Regions from separate parts of the Tardiphaga sp. 768_D3_N2_1 genome, predicted to be linked through region 1. Evidence: predicted binding sites of a transcription regulator. Region 1 holds the regulator's gene; each other region holds the start of a gene.

What was found. The regulator LexA, encoded in region 1, represses DNA repair genes until DNA is damaged. The targets are predictions, from matches to a motif close to TGTTCNNNNTGTGTTCNG.
Region 2: a site for LexA is predicted at 1,425-1,442, ahead of AB8A27_RS28395 (DNA recombination protein RmuC). Genes of this name have one in related genera too.
Region 3: a site for LexA is predicted at 1,509-1,526, ahead of AB8A27_RS09640 (single-stranded DNA-binding protein). Genes of this name have one in related genera too.

Annotation. Positions count from the first base shown of each region.
Region 1 is NZ_CP197245.1:1,992,379-1,997,952, forward strand. Features, by position in the region: gene AB8A27_RS09125 (glutamine--tRNA ligase/YqeY domain fusion protein) at 1-897, shown strand, start outside; gene AB8A27_RS09130 (ComEC/Rec2 family competence protein) at 1,000-3,282, shown strand; gene lexA (transcriptional repressor LexA) at 3,301-4,017, opposite strand; gene AB8A27_RS09140 (YgiQ family radical SAM protein) at 4,358-5,574, shown strand, end outside.
Region 2 is NZ_CP197245.1:6,043,146-6,048,719, reverse strand. Features, by position in the region: gene fmt (methionyl-tRNA formyltransferase) at 1-680, opposite strand, end outside; gene def (peptide deformylase) at 719-1,240, opposite strand; gene AB8A27_RS28395 (DNA recombination protein RmuC) at 1,473-2,684, shown strand; gene AB8A27_RS28390 (AmpG family muropeptide MFS transporter) at 2,815-4,176, shown strand; gene AB8A27_RS28385 (hypothetical protein) at 4,188-4,634, opposite strand; gene recR (recombination mediator RecR) at 4,651-5,253, opposite strand; gene AB8A27_RS28375 (YbaB/EbfC family nucleoid-associated protein) at 5,255-5,574, opposite strand, start outside.
Region 3 is NZ_CP197245.1:2,096,079-2,101,652, reverse strand. Features, by position in the region: gene AB8A27_RS09650 (class I SAM-dependent methyltransferase) at 1-203, shown strand, start outside; gene AB8A27_RS09645 (hypothetical protein) at 318-521, opposite strand; gene AB8A27_RS09640 (single-stranded DNA-binding protein) at 836-1,342, opposite strand; gene AB8A27_RS09635 (outer membrane protein) at 1,808-2,539, shown strand; gene AB8A27_RS09630 (outer membrane protein) at 2,784-3,509, shown strand; gene AB8A27_RS09625 (outer membrane protein) at 3,756-4,520, shown strand; gene uvrA (excinuclease ABC subunit UvrA) at 4,817-5,574, shown strand, end outside.

The sequences.
Region 1 (5,574 bases):
CAGTATGAATTCGCGCGGCTCAACATGACCTATACGCTGCTCTCGAAGCGTGTGCTGACCGAACTTGTCCGCGGCGGCCATGTCACCGGCTGGGACGATCCACGCATGCCGACGCTTGCGGGTCTGCAGCGCCGTGGCATTCCCGCTGAAGCGCTGCGCGAATTCATCAAACGCATCGGCGTCGCCAAGGCCAACTCGACCGTCGATATCTCGATGTTCGACTTCGCCGTACGCGAGACGCTGAACCGCACGGCACAGCGCCGCATGGCGGTGCTGAAACCGCTGAAGGTGGTGATCGAGAACTATCCTGAAGGCCAGACTGAGCAGCTCGAAGCGGTCAACCATCCCGATGATGAGGCGCTCGGCACGCGGCAGATCCCGTTCGGCCGTGAGCTCTACATCGAGCATGACGACTTCATGGAAGAGCCGCCGAAGAAGTTCTTCCGCATGGCGCCGGGCCGCGAGGTCCGTTTGCGCTACGGCTATTTCATCACCTGCAAGGACGTGATCAAGAACGCCGCTGGCGAGGTGGTGGAACTGCACTGCACCTATGATCCGGAAACCCGGGGCGGCAATGCGCCGGACGGCCGCAAGGTCAAGGCGACGATCCATTGGGTAAGCGCTGCAGATGCCGTGCAGGCGGAAGTACGCGTCTACAATCAGCTGTTCGCCGATCCGCAGCCCAATGCGACCGAGTTCGCATCGCAGCTCAATCCGGACTCGCTGGAGACGCTAACCGGCGCCATGCTGGAGCCGGCACTGGCGAGCGACAATACAAGCGATGTCGTGCAGTTCGAGCGCCAAGGCTACTTCTGCCGCGACAAGGATTCAGCACCGGGCAAGCTCGTCTTCAACCGCACCGTCGGTTTGCGCGACAGCTACGCCAAGCTCGCCTGAGCAACCCCAGGGATTAGTTTTCGTATTCTGCATCCGTTCCGCTAGTCGCCGCTTGCCCTTCCGATAGCATTCGGAAGGGCAAGTGTGGCGTGCGGGCTTTCGATGGCGCGGGGCGGGGAGCAGCAACAGCGGCGGGGCCGGGCGGGTACGGCGACCACATGGCCGCCGCCGGCCACGGCAGGCGTCGTTGTCCCGTCAGCGACGTCGTCAACGTCGGGCTTCGAGACGCCCTGGACCTGGGCGCGGGCCGAAGCTGGTCCCGGTCGCTTGCTGCCTTGGGTGCCGATCGCTTTCGGCACCGGCATCGCGCTGTATTTTGCTGCTGAGCATGAGCCGGTGGCCTGGATTGCCGCCGCCACGGCTGGACTTCTTTGCCTGGCTGCGTTTCTGCTGCGGCGGCAGCGATGGTTTCCCTTGATCTTGCTCGTTGCGGCCATCGCGGCCGGCTTTGCGATGGCTGCCATTAAAACCGCGCGCGTGGCTCATGAGGTTCTGGCCAAGCCGCTCTATTCCGTCGCGCTGACGGGCTTCGTCGAAACTCACGAGGAACGGGAGCGCACGGATCGCTTCGTGCTGCGCATTGCTACGATGGACAGCCCGCGCGCCGCACCGAAACTCACCCGTGTGCGGCTGTCGGTGAAGAAAGGCACGGCGCCTGCCGTCGGCAGCTTCGTCGAATTGAAGGCAAGGCTGCAGCCGCCACTGTCGCCGCTCCGGCCGGGGAGTTACGACTTTGGCCGCGATCTGTATTTTCAGGGGATCGGCGCGTCCGGTTTCGTGATGGGTGGCATCAAGGCGGTCGATCCACCGACACAGCCAAGCCTGGCGTTACGTTACTCGGCGACCATGCAGGGGCTGCGCGACGCGATCGATGCGCGGATCCGCACCGTTCTGTCTGGCGATAGCCGCGCCATTGCCACGGCGCTGCTCACCGGACGCCGCGATGCGATTTCGGCTGACGTCAATGATGCGATGTTCATCTCCGGCCTTGGTCATGTGCTGTCGATCTCCGGTTATCACATGGCCGTTGTCGCCGGCGTCGTGTTCTTCGCGATCCGCGCGTTACTGGCGCTGATCCCGGTCCTGACGGTGACATTCCCGATCAAGAAGGTTGCGGCGGCGGCGGCACTGTTGGCAGCGCTGTTCTATCTGCTGCTGTCCGGTGGGGAAGTGGCCACGCAGCGTTCCTTTTTCATGACGGCCGTCGTGCTGATTGCCGTCATGGTCGATCGCCGGGCGATGACGTTCCGCACGCTGGCGGTGGCGGCGATGGTTGTCCTGATCGTGGCCCCGGAGGCGCTGGTGCATCCGAGTTTCCAAATGTCATTCGCGGCGACGCTGGGGCTCGTTGCATTGGTGCAGATCGGCATGCCCGCGCTGTTTGCCTCGCCCGATCATTCCGCGACTGCGCGCATGGCGCTGTGGGGCGGACGCGAGATTGCGATGCTCGTGCTGGCCTCGCTGGTCGCGGGCCTTGCCACCACGCCCTATGCCGCGTTTCATTTCCATCGCGTCACGCCTTATGGCGTCGTTGCCAATCTCCTCGCGATGCCGGTGGTTTCGGCGCTTGTCATGCCGGCGGGCATTCTCGGTCTCGTAGCGATGCCGTTCGGTTTTGACGGCGTGTTCTGGCGGCTGATGGATGTCGGCATCCAGTGGATGATCGTGGTTACCCAATGGGTGGCAGCCTTGCCCGGCGCTATCGGCCGGATGCCGGCCTTCGGTACCGGACCGCTGATCACAGCCAGTGTCGGCATCATTGTGCTCGGACTGCTGCGTACACCCTTGCGCCTTGCAGGCGTTGGCGTGCTCGCGCTCTCGATCGTCTGGGCACTCCTGGTGAAACAACCGGATGTGCTGATCTCGGGGGATGGTCACAGCGTTGCGGTACGGGGCAGGGACGGGCACCTGCATGTAATGCGCAGCGCCAAGGATACGTTTCTCGTGAAGGAGTGGCTTGCCGGCGATGCCGATGCACGCCTGCCGACCGATGTCTCTCTCAGCCATAGCGTGTCCTGCGACAGCGACGGATGCATCACGCCGCTTGCCGATGGCGCGCTGGTGGCGCTGGCTTTACAGCCTGACGCGTTCACGGATGATTGCGAGAAGGCGGTGCTGATCGTCACGACGAGACAACCGCCAAAGGATTGTCGTGCGCTGGTGATTGATCAGGATCGCCTGCAACGAAACGGTGCGGTGAGCCTGCAGCGAACCGCGAACGGCTTTGCGATCGATGCCGTGCGACCGCCTGGCCTGGACCGTCCGTGGTCGCGCGCCATTCCCGATGAGCCTCAGGCCGACACGCTACAGACCGGTCGCCTGCCGCAAAACCGGCCGGTGGATGCGACGCCGGCGGAAACCGATCTTCAACCCGAAGATCAGTAGTCCGCCGATGCGCAAATCTCAGTAGCGGCGATACAGGCCGATCAGCTTGCCCTGAATGCGCACCCGGTTGGGGGGCAGGATGCGTACTTCGTAAGCGTCGTTGGCGGGCTCCAGCGCGATGGATGCACCGCGGCGGCGGAAGCGCTTCAGCGTGGCTTCCTCGTCGTCGATCAGGGCCACCACGATGTCGCCGGTGTCGGCGCTTTCGTTGCGCTGGATCAGCACGGTATCGCCGTCGAGAATGCCGGCGTCCTGCATGGAATCGCCGCGCACTTCGAGCGCGTAATGTTCGCCGGAGCCGAGCATGTCCGCGGGCATGCTGATGGTGTGGCTACGGGTCTGCAGCGCCTCGATCGGCGTACCTGCCGCGATCCGGCCCATCACGGGGATGGCGACGGTGCGACCGTTATCATCGTCGCTGCTGCCGATGCTGGCAGCCGGACGCACCTTGCCGAGCGTGCCTTCGATGACGCTGGGCGTGAAGCCGCGGCGGCCGGTGCCACCGGTGACCGGGGCGCCGAGCTCGGGCAGCTTGATGACTTCAATGGCACGGGCGCGATTGGGCAGCCGGCGAATGAAACCGCGCTCTTCAAGCGCCGTGATCAGACGATGAATGCCGGACTTGGAGCGCAAGTCGAGTGCATCCTTCATCTCGTCGAAGGAGGGCGGTACGCCGGCTTCCTTCAGGCGCTGGTCGATGAAACGCAGAAGTTCGTATTGTTTGCGGGTGAGCATCTGAAGCCATCCTCAGTTGACGGTGTCGGCCGCCGCGTGTGTTTCGGGACCTCTTGACCGACGCCTTTTGCAGGCGCGCGGCGGAGGGCAGTTCACGAGTTCGGGCACTCATAAACACTAAGCCGCAGAATCTCGAAACAAATCATGAACGAACACTATCTGTTCCATATGTGTTCTGCAATGACTAATTTCGCCCTAAAGCTTTGGTGTTTGACGCGAGAGACCGCGGCATGACGAAGTCATCGACGACCCGGCATCGGCAACGCCGCGAGAGCGTTCATTGCTCTATGAGCAGTGTCAGGCGTTGAATTCGAAAGCCCGGAGTCTTATGCGTGACGCCATGAACAACGCTGCTGTCGCTGTCGCCGAAAAGCCATTGATGTCCCGGGTTCCGTCCATGGCGCAGTCGCGCAAGGCGGCGCCATTCCTACCCATGAGCCGCGCCGAGATGACGGCGCTCGGCTGGGACGCCTGCGACATCGTGCTGGTCACCGGCGATGCCTATGTCGATCATCCCTCGTTCGGCATGGCGATCATTGGCCGGCTGCTTGAAGCGCAGGGGTTTCGCGTCGGCATCATCTCGCAGCCGGACTGGCATTCGGCGGAACCGTTCAAGACGCTCGGCAAGCCGCGCGTGTTCTTCGGCGTCACCGGCGGCAACATGGATTCGATGGTGAACCGCTACACGGCGGATCGCAGGATCCGTAGCGACGACGCCTATACGCCGGGCGGCGAGGGCGGCAAGCGGCCGGATCGTTGCACCGTGGTTTATGCGCAGCGCTGCCGCGAGGCGTTCAAGGATGTGCCGATCGTGCTCGGCGGTATCGAGGCGTCGCTGCGCCGCATCGCGCATTATGATTACTGGTCAGAGAAAGTCCGCCGCTCGATCCTTGCTGACGCGAAGGCCGATCTGCTGCTCTATGGCAATGCCGAGCGTGCCGTCGTCGAGGTCGCGCACCGGCTAGCCGATGGCGAAGCGCCGCGCGATCTCGATGATATCCGCGGCGTCGCGCTGTTTCGTCGTGTGCCCGAGAATTACACCGAGCTGCCCGCGGACGATCTCGATTCTGCCGATGAAGGCGCCACGCGCCGAAACGGCGACACGGTGGTGCGTTTGCCGTCCTGCGAACAGGTCGAGCAGGACAAGGAAGCCTATGCGCGCGCCTCCCGCGTGCTGCACCGGGAAGCCAATCCGGGTAATGCGCGTGCGCTGGTCCAGCGTCACGGCGACCGCGATCTATGGCTCAACCCGCCGCCGATCCCGCTCACATCCGAGGAGATGGATGCGGTCTACGATCTGCCTTATGCCCGCGCGCCGCATCCATCCTATGGCGATCAGAAGATTCCTGCCTGGGACATGATCAAGTTCTCGGTGACGATCATGCGCGGCTGTTTCGGCGGCTGCACTTTCTGCTCGATCACCGAGCATGAAGGCCGCATCATCCAGAACCGCTCGGAAAAATCGATCCTGCAGGAGATCGAGCGTATCCGCGACAAGACGCCGGGCTTCACCGGCGTCATTTCGGACATCGGCGGCCCGACCGCAAACATGTATCG
Region 2 (5,574 bases), 4.1 Mb from region 1:
TGGATATGCCGCAGTACAGCGCGTGCGGGCCTGCTCCAGTCGATTTTTGCTTCGGCTTTGGCAATCTTGTCTGCGTAGGTGACGCCATCCTCGCTTTGTGGCCGAAGCCGCAACCCACCGCGTTCAAGACCTCCCATCGCGATACCTATCAAACGAGCACCTAGCGGCGCCAAGGCATCGTGCAAATCTTTAGCTGTCATCGTGTCTGTTATTGCGATGCGATCCGCCATGGCGACATCGCCGGTGTCGAGGCCGACATCCATCTTCATCACCATCACGCCGCTCTCGGCATCGCCCGACATGATGGCGCGCTGGATCGGCGCGGCGCCGCGCCAACGCGGCAGCAGCGAGCCATGCAGGTTGAAGCAGCCGAGCGGCACCGCATCGAGGATGTTCTGCGGCAGGATCATGCCATAGGCGACGACCACCGCGGCGTCGGCATCGAAAGCACGAAACTGCGTCTCGGCTTCTTCGGTACGCAGCGTCTTCGGCGTCAGCACAGGAATGCCCAGCCGTTCCGCCTCGCGCGCCACCGGCGTCGGCTGCAGCTTCATGCCACGGCCGGCGGGTTTCGCCTCGCGGGTATAGACCGCCACGACCTCATGGCCATGAGCCACGAGTTCGAGCAGCGTCGGCACCGCGAAATCCGGCGTGCCCATGAAAATCAAACGAAGCGACATAGGTCGAAGCCGATCTGTTGCAGCGTCGGCGGAGAAACCTACTCCGCGCGCTTGGCGAGCTTGGTGAACTTCTTCAGCACGCGGTCGCGCTTCAGCTTGGAGAGATAGTCGACAAACAGCACACCATTGAGATGGTCGATCTCATGCTGAATGCAGGTCGCGAACAGGCCAGAGGCCTCTTCCTCGATGGTCTTGCCGTCGAGGTCCATGTAACGGATCCGCACTGTCGCCGGCCGTTCCACTTCCTCGTAATATTCCGGAATCGACAGGCAGCCTTCCTCGTAAACCGAGAGTTCCTCCGAGGCCGAGATGATCTCCGGATTGATGAAGACGCGCGGCTTCTTGCCCTCCTCCTCATCGTCCTTCTTGGCGATATCCATGGTGATCAGCCGCAGCGGAACCGCGATCTGGATCGCCGCCAGCCCGATCCCGGGAGCGTCATACATCGTCTCGAACATGTCGTCGGCGAGCTTGCGCACCTCTGACGTCACCTTCTCGACAGGTTTGGAGATCAGCCGCAACTGCTTGTCGGGCATGATTATGATTTCACGAATGGCCATGGCGGGCGATTTAATCTGCGCGCCGGCCCGGGTCAATCCGCTGGAAAAGCTGGGCTTTGAAGGGCGTTAACTCCTCGCTAAGCATGAAGATTAAGACGAGGGTAACCATGCCGGTTAAGGTCTGCTTAACCACGTTTCTTAGGCATGCATTAACTAGGAAAATTCATCATCCATCAACCATAAATGTTCCCCCTTCGTTCGCATCACTACCCGAATCGGCTACAAGGATCGGATGAACGAGATTCTTTTCATGGTCGGCGACATGCCGGTCACCGCAGGTATGGCGTTGCTGGGCTTCGGGTTGCTGGCGCTGACCTTGTTGTTGGTCATCGCCATTGTCATTGCCCGCTCCGGCAGCCGCGGCGCCGCCATGGCCATGGCCCAGGCGATCCGCGCAGATGAATTGGAAGAGCGTCTCAGCGAGGTGCTGAAGGCGCAGAACGAGGCCACCGGCCGCGTCGATGCCATGGGCCAAGCGCTGGCCGGCCGTCAGGCCGACATGGCACGCGCGGTGTCCGAGCGGCTGGACTCCGTAACCCATCGCGTCGGCCAATCCATGGAACAGACCACGCGCAACACGATGGACTCATTGCGTGTGCTGCACGAGCGTCTCGGTATCATCGACAACGCGCACAAGAACCTCACCGACCTCACCTCGCAGGTGACGACGCTGCGTGACGTGCTCGCCAACAAGCAGTCCCGCGGCGCCTTCGGTCAGGCGCGGATGGAAAGCATCGTCAAGGACGGCATGCCGAACGGCGCCTTTGCGTTCCAGCACACGCTGTCATCGGGCAAGCGGCCGGATTGCGTGATCTTCCTGCCGGATCAACGACCACTCTGCATCGACGCGAAATTCCCGCTGGAAGCCGTCACCGCATTGCACGACGCGCGCAGCGACGAGGAAAAGAAATATGCGGCGCAGCGCTTGCGCACCGACGTGATGAAGCATGTCAGCGACATCGCCGAGAAATATCTGGTGGCCGGCGAGACGCAGGATACGGCGCTGATGTTCGTCCCGTCGGAATCCGTCTATGCGGAAATCCACGACGGTTTCGACGATATCATCCAGAAGGCCTACCGCGCCCGCGTCGTGCTGGTATCGCCATCGCTCCTGATGCTGGCGATCCAGGTGATGCAGCAGATCCTGAAGGACGCGCGCATGCGCGACGCTGCCGACCAGATCCGCACCGAGGTCCTGAATCTGGGCGACGACCTCACCCGTCTGCGCGATCGCGTGATGAAGCTACAGACGCATTTCGGTCAGGCCAATGAGGACGTCCGCCAGATCCTGATCTCCGCCGACAAGATCGAGAAACGCGCCGGCCGCATCGAGGAACTGGATTTCAGCAAGAGCGATGCGGCGGATGTCACGCCGGCCGCAAGCAAGCCGGCAGCCGTGGACATGTTCGCGCCGCTGCCGAAGAAGCTGCAGGCGGGAGAGTAGAACTCAGACTGTCGTCATGTGATCCTGCGCAGCCACACACGCAGGCCACCGGATACTGGATCGCCTGATCAAGCCGGCGTTGGCAACCGTGGTGTCTGCGGATGAGCTCCGAATCTGCTAACTCTCCCTCATGACGAGCGCACCCGAGACTACCGCCCCCGCTTTGCAGCCCCGTGCCTCCTGGCGTGAGAGCATGGCGGTATACACGCAGCCGCGGGTGCTGATCGTGCTGCTGCTTGGCCTGTCGTCGGGCCTGCCACTGGCACTGTCCGGCTCGACGCTGCTGGTGTGGATGCGCGAATCCGGCGTCGATCTCGGCACCATCGGACTGTTCGCCCTCGTCGGCACACCCTACACACTGAAGTTCCTTTGGGCACCTTTAGTCGATGCGCTGCACGTGCCGTTCTTTACACGGCAGTTCGGTCGCCGCCGCGGCTGGCTGGTATTTTCACAACTACTGCTGATCGGTGCGATCCTGCTGTTGGCGCTGACCGATCCGGCGCGCTCACCGCTGTTCGTCGCACTTGGCGCATTGCTGGTCGCCGCAATGTCGTCGACGCAGGACATTGTCGTCGACGCGTTTCGTGTGGAGAGCCTGCCGGAGAGCGAACAGGCTGCCGGCATGGCGTCTTATGTCGCGGCCTATCGCATCGGCATGCTGATCTCGACCGCCGGCGTGCTGTTTCTGGTCAGTGCCTTCGAGAGCACGGGCATCGCGCGCTCCACCGCATGGATGTGGGGCTATGTAGCGATGGCCGCGATGGTGCTGATCGGTACGGTCACAGCGCTTGCGGCCACCGAGCCCGAGCAATCAGCGCAGGCCGAAGCCGCCACGCGCGACGAAAGCGCCTTCGCGCGCGTGCTGCAGGCCGCAATCGGCGCGTTCTCTGAATTCCTCGCGCGAAAGGATGCCTGGGCTGCGCTGGCCTTCGTCGTGCTGTTCAAATTCACCGACGCGTTTTCCGGCACCATGACGGCGCCGTTCGTGATCGACCTCGGCTTCACCCGCAATGACTATGCCGCCATCGTCAAAGGCGTTGGCCTCGCCGCAACGCTGATCGGTGGCTTTGCCGGCGGCTTCGTGGCGCGGCGCTATTCGCTGGCGGCAAGCCTCTGGATCGGTGCGATCTTGCAGGCGCTGTCCAATCTCGCGTTCTCGTGGCTCGCCATCATCGGCGTCAATCAATGGGCGCTGGCACTGGCCATCTCAGTCGAGAATTTCACCAGCGCCATCGGCACGGTGATCTTCGTCGCCTATCTCTCTGCGCTCTGCAGGAACCCGCTGCACACTGCTACGCAATATGCGCTGCTCACGGCACTCGCCGCGGTTGGGCGGACTTATCTTTCTGCGGGTGCAGGTTACGTCGCACAGGCGACGGGATGGCCGATGTTCTTCGTCATCAGCGTGGTGGTCGCGGTGCCGAGCCTGATCCTGCTGATCTGGCTGCAGCGCCGCGCGCATTTCGAGATGCTGGGGCCGGTGCGGGTTTAATCGAAGCGAGTTCAGTTCGGCTTCGACACCACGCTCCATTTCGTCACCAGCGCTTCGCTCATCTGGCCTGCCTGTTCGGCGCAGGACACTTCCGACACCTTGAATGCCACTTCCTTGCCGACAAGTTTCTGCAACTGCGTGGCTTGCGCTTCGCTTGCCGCCACGATCTCGAAGGTCTCGGGGCCGGTCTCGAGATTGCACAGACCGGCCGGGGCCGGCAGACGGCGGGGCTCGCTGACCACCTGATAGACATTGGTGCGCTTGCCTTTCGCGTCGCGGCTGCGCATGGCATTGAGCTGCCCCGTCAGCACGTCGCCGATATGCATTGCCTTTGGCGCAACAGGTTTGGCCGGCGTTTCCTGCGCTTCGGAGGCTGCGTAAGCGACCGTCGTCATGAGGCCTGCAATGGAAAGCACCGCAACCCGACCGAGTTGCGCCGTGAATTTGTATCGTGTCATCGAAATCAGTCCCGTCTCAAAACAGTGTGCGCTGTCGCATGGCTGCCGACAGCGTGCCTTCATCGAGGTAGTCCAGTTCGCCGCCAACCGGCACGCCATGCGCCAGCCGCGTCACTTTCACATTCGCGTCCTGCAGGAGGTCGGTGATGTAATGTGCTGTGGTTTGCCCATCCACCGTCGCATTCAGCGCCAGGATGATTTCGCTCACCTCCGGCTCATGCGCACGGGACACCAGTGCGTCGATGGTCAGATCCTGCGGACCAACGCCATCGAGCGGCGACAGCGTGCCACCGAGCACATGATATTTGCCAGGCGCCGCGTTGGCGCGCTCTAACGCCCACAGATCGGCGACATCGGCGACCACCACGATGGTCGAGGGATCGCGGCGCGGATCCGTGCAGATCGTGCAGGGATTTTGCGTATCAATATTGCTGCAGATCTTGCAGACTTGAATCCGGTCGATCGCCACTTGCAAGGCACCGGCCAGCGGCGTCATCAGCGCCTCGCGCTTCTTGATCAGATGCAACGCAGCACGCCGGGCCGAGCGCGGGCCAAGCCCGGGCAGCCGCGCCAGCAATTGAATCAGGCGCTCGATTTCCGGTCCGGCCGTCGACGCCATCTCAGGTGAGGCCCATCCCCGGTGGCAGGCCGAGTCCACCGGTCAGAGCCTGCATCTTCTCCTGCATGGCAGCCTCGGCCTTGCGCTTCGCATCGCCCATCGCGGTGACCAGAAGGTCCTCGAGGATTTCCTGCTCGTCAGCCTTCATCAGCGACGGGTCGATCTTGATGGCTTTGACGTCCATCTTCGCCGTCATCCGTACCGAGACGAGGCCTCCGCCGGAGATGCCTTCGACCTCGACATGGTCGAGCTCGTCCTGCATCGCCTTCATCTTCGATTGCAGCTGCGCTGCCTGTTTCATCATGCCGAGAAAATCAGCCA
Region 3 (5,574 bases), 100 kb from region 1:
ATTACGGCTATCTCCCGCGACCGGGCCGGTTGTTTCCACATCTCTGCGAGGCGCTGATCGAGCCATTCGAAAAGGCGTGCCGGAGGCTCAAGGTGCCGGGATTATTGGCGGAGAGTTTTATTGTCGCGGCGCGAAAGCGGGAACGCCTGTTTCCTCAGGTGCAGGACCCTCGGCGAATCGTGCAGGCACCAACAACCTCTTGAGGTTCGGGAGCATGATCATCGAGTTCTTTGGCCCGGCAGCCGCAGGAAAGACCACCTTCGCCCACGCGCTGTGCAAGCGGCTCAACGAGCGCGGCCATCATGCGAATGTTGTGCTCAGCTATTCGGAGCCACCACCTCTCGCGTCACCGACGCCTCATGCCCTCCCACGGCAGGTGAGCGTGCAAGATGAAGCGAGTTCACGAGATCGACGGTTTCCTCCTGCGTCAGTAGATCGCCGGTCTCCAGCCGCTCGATCAGGCTGCCCCCGCGCAATGCGGCCCACTCTTCGGTCGCCGCGATCGAGCGAAGCACCTTCAACCAACATCGTGTTGATCGATCCGGCTTTGCTCCTGAGGAATACGGCGCTGTAGCGAGTAGCCCAAGGGTCCGGCAGCCCGCTCTCCCTGTCCAAGAGAAGCCCAAACCTCTCGCCGCCCTCCATTACAACGGGCTTTACGCGAAATCGGCTGGCAATGCGTTGATTTATCAAACGAAAGCCCCCGCTTGTTTACACAAGCGGGCCCCACAGAATCTGATTCGAGTCTCGTCGGCAATCCGGAAGCTGAAAAACACTAAGTCATTGAAGAAGCGACGAAAGCGTTTTTTAGTTTACACACAGCTCCAACCAACAGTCAGAACGGGATGTCGTCATCCATGTCGCTGCCGCGGCCACCACCGCCACCTGCCGGTGCGGCCACGCGGCGCTGCGGCGGAGCGCTCGACTGGCCACCGCCGAAGCTGTCACCCATGTCGTCGCCGCCATAGCCGCCGCCACCCGCGCCGCCGCCCTTGCCGTCGAGCATGGTCAGTGTCGAATTGAAGCCCTGCAGCACGATCTCGGTGGAGTATTTCTCGACACCCTGCGGATCGGTCCATTTGCGGGTCTGCAGCGCGCCTTCGATATAAACCTTGGCGCCCTTCTTCAGATACTGCTCGGCGACCTTGGCAAGACCTTCGCTGAAGATCACCACGCGATGCCACTCGGTCTTTTCCTTGCGCTCGCCGGTGCCCTTGTCGCGCCACGTATCCGACGTCGCAACGGTCAGGTTGACGACCGGGTTGCCGTTCTGCATCCGGCGAACCTCGGGATCCTTGCCGAGATTGCCGACCAAAATCACCTTGTTGACGCTACCCGCCATGCCACTCTCCTACTCTCGAATCTGAATTTGCTGATTGGGCGCCGGTACAGGCCCCGGCCCGCGCGCAAAGCCGCTGATGATGGGACCCTATACGGTCCGCGCTCCGCGCAGGCCCCCGCAACCGGGTTATCCACGGTATCGTATTTGATCGTCGCTCTATATAGCATGTTCCATTTTTGTTCTCAAGAACACCCCTTGGCGAATTGTTGAGCGACGACAGCGTGCCGAGTCGTCACTGCCGTGCCTGAGTGAAGGCAATAGTGGAACCCGAAGGGAACCCGCGCCCCGCCAAAATTCATATACCTTTCATTAACTTAGAAACGACCAAACATCCAAGACGAGTGTGCTATTTGGGTGACGGACTTTTTGGCAGACTTGCGTATATTTCGATCACTGAATTGCATTTGGCGCTTGCGCCGGGACACGAGGCTTCGCCAACGCGAAGCAATTTTGGGGAGAATTCACATGAAGAAGTTTCTGTTGGGCACCGTTGCCCTGATCGCTCTGGGCGCTTCGGTTCCTGCAATGGCTGCTGACCTGGCCGCTCGTCCCTACACCAAGGCTCCGGCCTACGTTCCCGCCCCGATCTACAACTGGACCGGTTTCTACATCGGCGGTCACGTCGGCGGCGCGTTCAACGGTTCGAACGGCTTCGGCGGCACCTCCGACAATTCGGATGGCCGTTTCCTCGGCGGTGTGCAGATCGGCTATGACTACCAGTTCGCTCCGAACTGGGTGTTCGGCATCGAAGGTCAGTACAGCTGGGTTGGTTCGAACAACACCAACGTCGCTTTCGTTCCGGCTGGCGTCACTTACAACCTGAACCAGAAGGGCCTCGCCTCGGTCACCGGTCGCATCGGTTACACTTGGGGGCCGGCACTGCTCTACGTGAAGGGCGGCTACGCCTACTCCGACTTCAACGAATCGCTGGTTACGACCGTTGGCGCAGTTCCGGTTGCCTTCGCAGCTGGCACCAAGCATGACGGTTACACCGTCGGCGCCGGCCTCGAATACCTGTTCACCCAGAACTGGTCGGGCAAGGTCGAGTACCAGTACTATGACTTCGGCAAGACCACCTTCGCTGCTCCGTCGCCGGCTGGCATCATCGGCCTGTCGTCCCGCAACGACGAGCACACCGTCAAGGCTGGCCTGAACTACCGCTTCAACTGGGGTGGCCCGGTCGTCGCGAAGTACTGAGCTTCACGCCTGATTTCAGGCTTGTGACTACGGAAAGGCCGGCGGAAACGCCGGCCTTTTTCGTTTTGCAGAAAGACAAGCCCCTGGAAAACGACCGCCCCCTCATCCGATACGGCTCGAACAACAGGCCCGGTAGATAAACACCCACTCAACCCATGCGTTAGTTTCTTATGTGTTGCAAGTGAGACACATCTATTTCCCCTGAATCACGCTACGGTTGCAGTATCCAAAGGGGAGTCTTGCAATGAAGAAGCTTCTGCTCGCATCCGTCGCCCTCGCCGGTCTCGCCGCTGCAACGTCAGCTTCCGCCGCCGATCTGGCCGCACGCCCCTACAAGGCGCCACCTCCGCCAGTGCCGGTTGGTTACAACTGGTCCGGCTTCTATGCCGGTGTGATGGGTGGCTATGGCTGGTCTGATCGCATACGCGTTGACGGCTTCACAACGCAGTCCGGCGATATCAATGGCGGCTTCGGCGGCGGCACCATCGGTTACAACTGGCAGACACCCGGCAGCATATGGGTTTGGGGTCTGGAAGTTGACGCCGCCGGTTCGGATATCAAGTATCGCGAAACCGGTCTCGTCGCCCTTATCCCCTACACCTTCGAAGACAAAATCCGCTCCTTCGGCAGTGTGACTGGCCGCGTCGGCGTCACCGCAGGTGCTGCGCTGTTCTATGCCAAGGGTGGCTATGCCTGGGCTGACAACCGCATCTCGCTGAATGTCGGCGGACTGGGCTTCTCCGAGAGCAAGGTGCACTCCGGCTGGACCGTCGGTGCTGGCGTTGAATACATGTTCGCGCCAAGCTGGTCGCTCAAGGGCGAATACATGTATGCCGACTACGGCAACGAAAACTATCTGCGCGCCTTCGCTCCAGCGACCGGCGTCAATCTCGGCATGACGACCCACACCGTCAAGGGCGGCATCAACTATCACTTCAACTGGGGCGGCCCGGTCGTCGCGAGGTACTGAGCTTCGCGCCAGATTTCAGGCTCGTGACAATGGAAAGGCCGGCGAAAATGCCGGCCTTTCTGTTTGGCTGGACGCCCGGATCCTCGGTGGCAAACCTGTTGATTTCCCACGGTTAAATACTACCCCTGACTGCAGTACGTGGCTTTTCGCGCAACCAGCGCGTTAGTTTTCCCCTGTTGCAAGCGAGCTACAGCCACCTCGCCTGAGCCGCGTTAAAGTTGAGACATTCAAAGGGGGAGTCTTGCAATGAAGAAGCTTCTGCTCGCATCCGTCGCCCTTGCCGTTCTCGGCGCAGCCTCGTCAGCTTCCGCAGCCGATCTGGCAGCACGGCCCTATACGAAGGCTCCTCCGATCATTGCGGCGGTCTATGACTGGACCGGCTTCTATATCGGCGGCAACGGTGGCTGGGGAACGAGCCGCAAGTGCTGGGACAGCAATATCGGCACGCTCGCCGCTCCGGTGTTCTCGCCAGAAGGCTGTCACGACGCCAGTGGCGGCACGGCAGGCGGACAGATCGGCTATCGCTGGCAGAGCGCCGCATGGGTGTTCGGCCTCGAAGCGCAGGGCAACTGGGCAGATTTCCACGGTTCGACGACGAGCACACTGATTGGCACCGGCACCAGAATCGGCGACCGGTCGAAGATCGAGGCCTTCGGCCTGTTCACCGGCCAGATTGGCTATGCCTGGAACAACACGCTGCTTTATGTGAAGGGCGGCGCCGCTGTCACCAGCGACAAGTATGAGCATTACTTCACCGGGACCGGCGCAGTGATCAATTCCAGCAAGGAGACGCGCTGGGGCGGCACGGTTGGCGTCGGCTTGGAATATGGTTTCACACCGAACTGGACCTTCGCCGTCGAATACGACCACCTGTTCATGGGCAACCGCACGCTCGACTTCACCAACGCTGCCGGTGTTGTCACCGACAATACCCGCATCAGCCAGGACGTCGACGTGGTCACCGCGCGCATCAACTACAAGTGGGGCGGCCCCGTTATCGCGAAGTACTGAGGCTTGTCGATCCTCTCTGTCGACTCCAGAACAACTCAGCCCGGCCTCGTGCCGGGCTTCTTGTTGTCCGGCAGGAATATATGGCGATACCGACAAGGTCGGCCCCACCCGGCCTTTGTCATTTGCAGCCTTGCCTCGCAACCCCTCCGCCAACAAACCGTTGATCGTTGCTGCGGAGCACTGGAAATCCGTTCTCGTTCTTCCTATGTTCCGATGACAATCAATCGGCGTTGATCCCGGCCCGGCCGGCGGTGCGCGCCCGGATGAGCGCGGCTCGCGCTGGGGAATTGCCTGTTATGGACGAGATCATCAAGGCCAAGCGGCAGCAGGCCGCCGCGAACATGCGCAGCATCACCATTCGCGGCGCCCGCGAGCACAATCTCAAGAATGTCGATCTGACCATCCCGCGCGACAAGCTGGTGGTGTTCACCGGCCTGTCCGGCTCCGGCAAATCGTCACTCGCCTTCGATACGATCTATGCCGAAGGCCAGCGCCGCTATGTGGAGTCGCTGTCGGCTTACGCCCGGCAATTCCTCGAGATGATGCAGAAGCCGGACGTTGACCAGATCGATGGCCTGTCGCCGGCCATCTCCATCGAGCAGAAGACCACGTCGAAGAACCCGCGTTCGACCGTCGGCACCGTCACCGAGATCTACGATTACATGCGCCTGCTCTGGGCACGCGTCGGCATTCCCTATTCGCCGGCGACGGGTCTTCCGATCGAGAGCCAGACCGTCTCGATGATGGTCGACCGCGTGCTGGCGCTGCCGGAAGGCACGCGGCTGTATCTGCTGGCGCCGGTGGTGCGCGGCCGCAAGGGCGAGTATCGCAAGGAGCTGGCCGAATATCTCAAGAAGGGTTTTCAGCGCGTCAAGATCGACGGCACCTTCCATGAACTCGCCGAAGCGCCCGTACTCGACAAGAAGTTTCCGCATGACATCGACGTGGTCGTCGATCGCATCGTTGTCAGGCCGGATATCGGCCAGCGCCTCGCGGAAAGTTTCGAGACCGCACTGAAGCTCGCCGAAGGCCTCGCGGTCATCGAATATGCCGA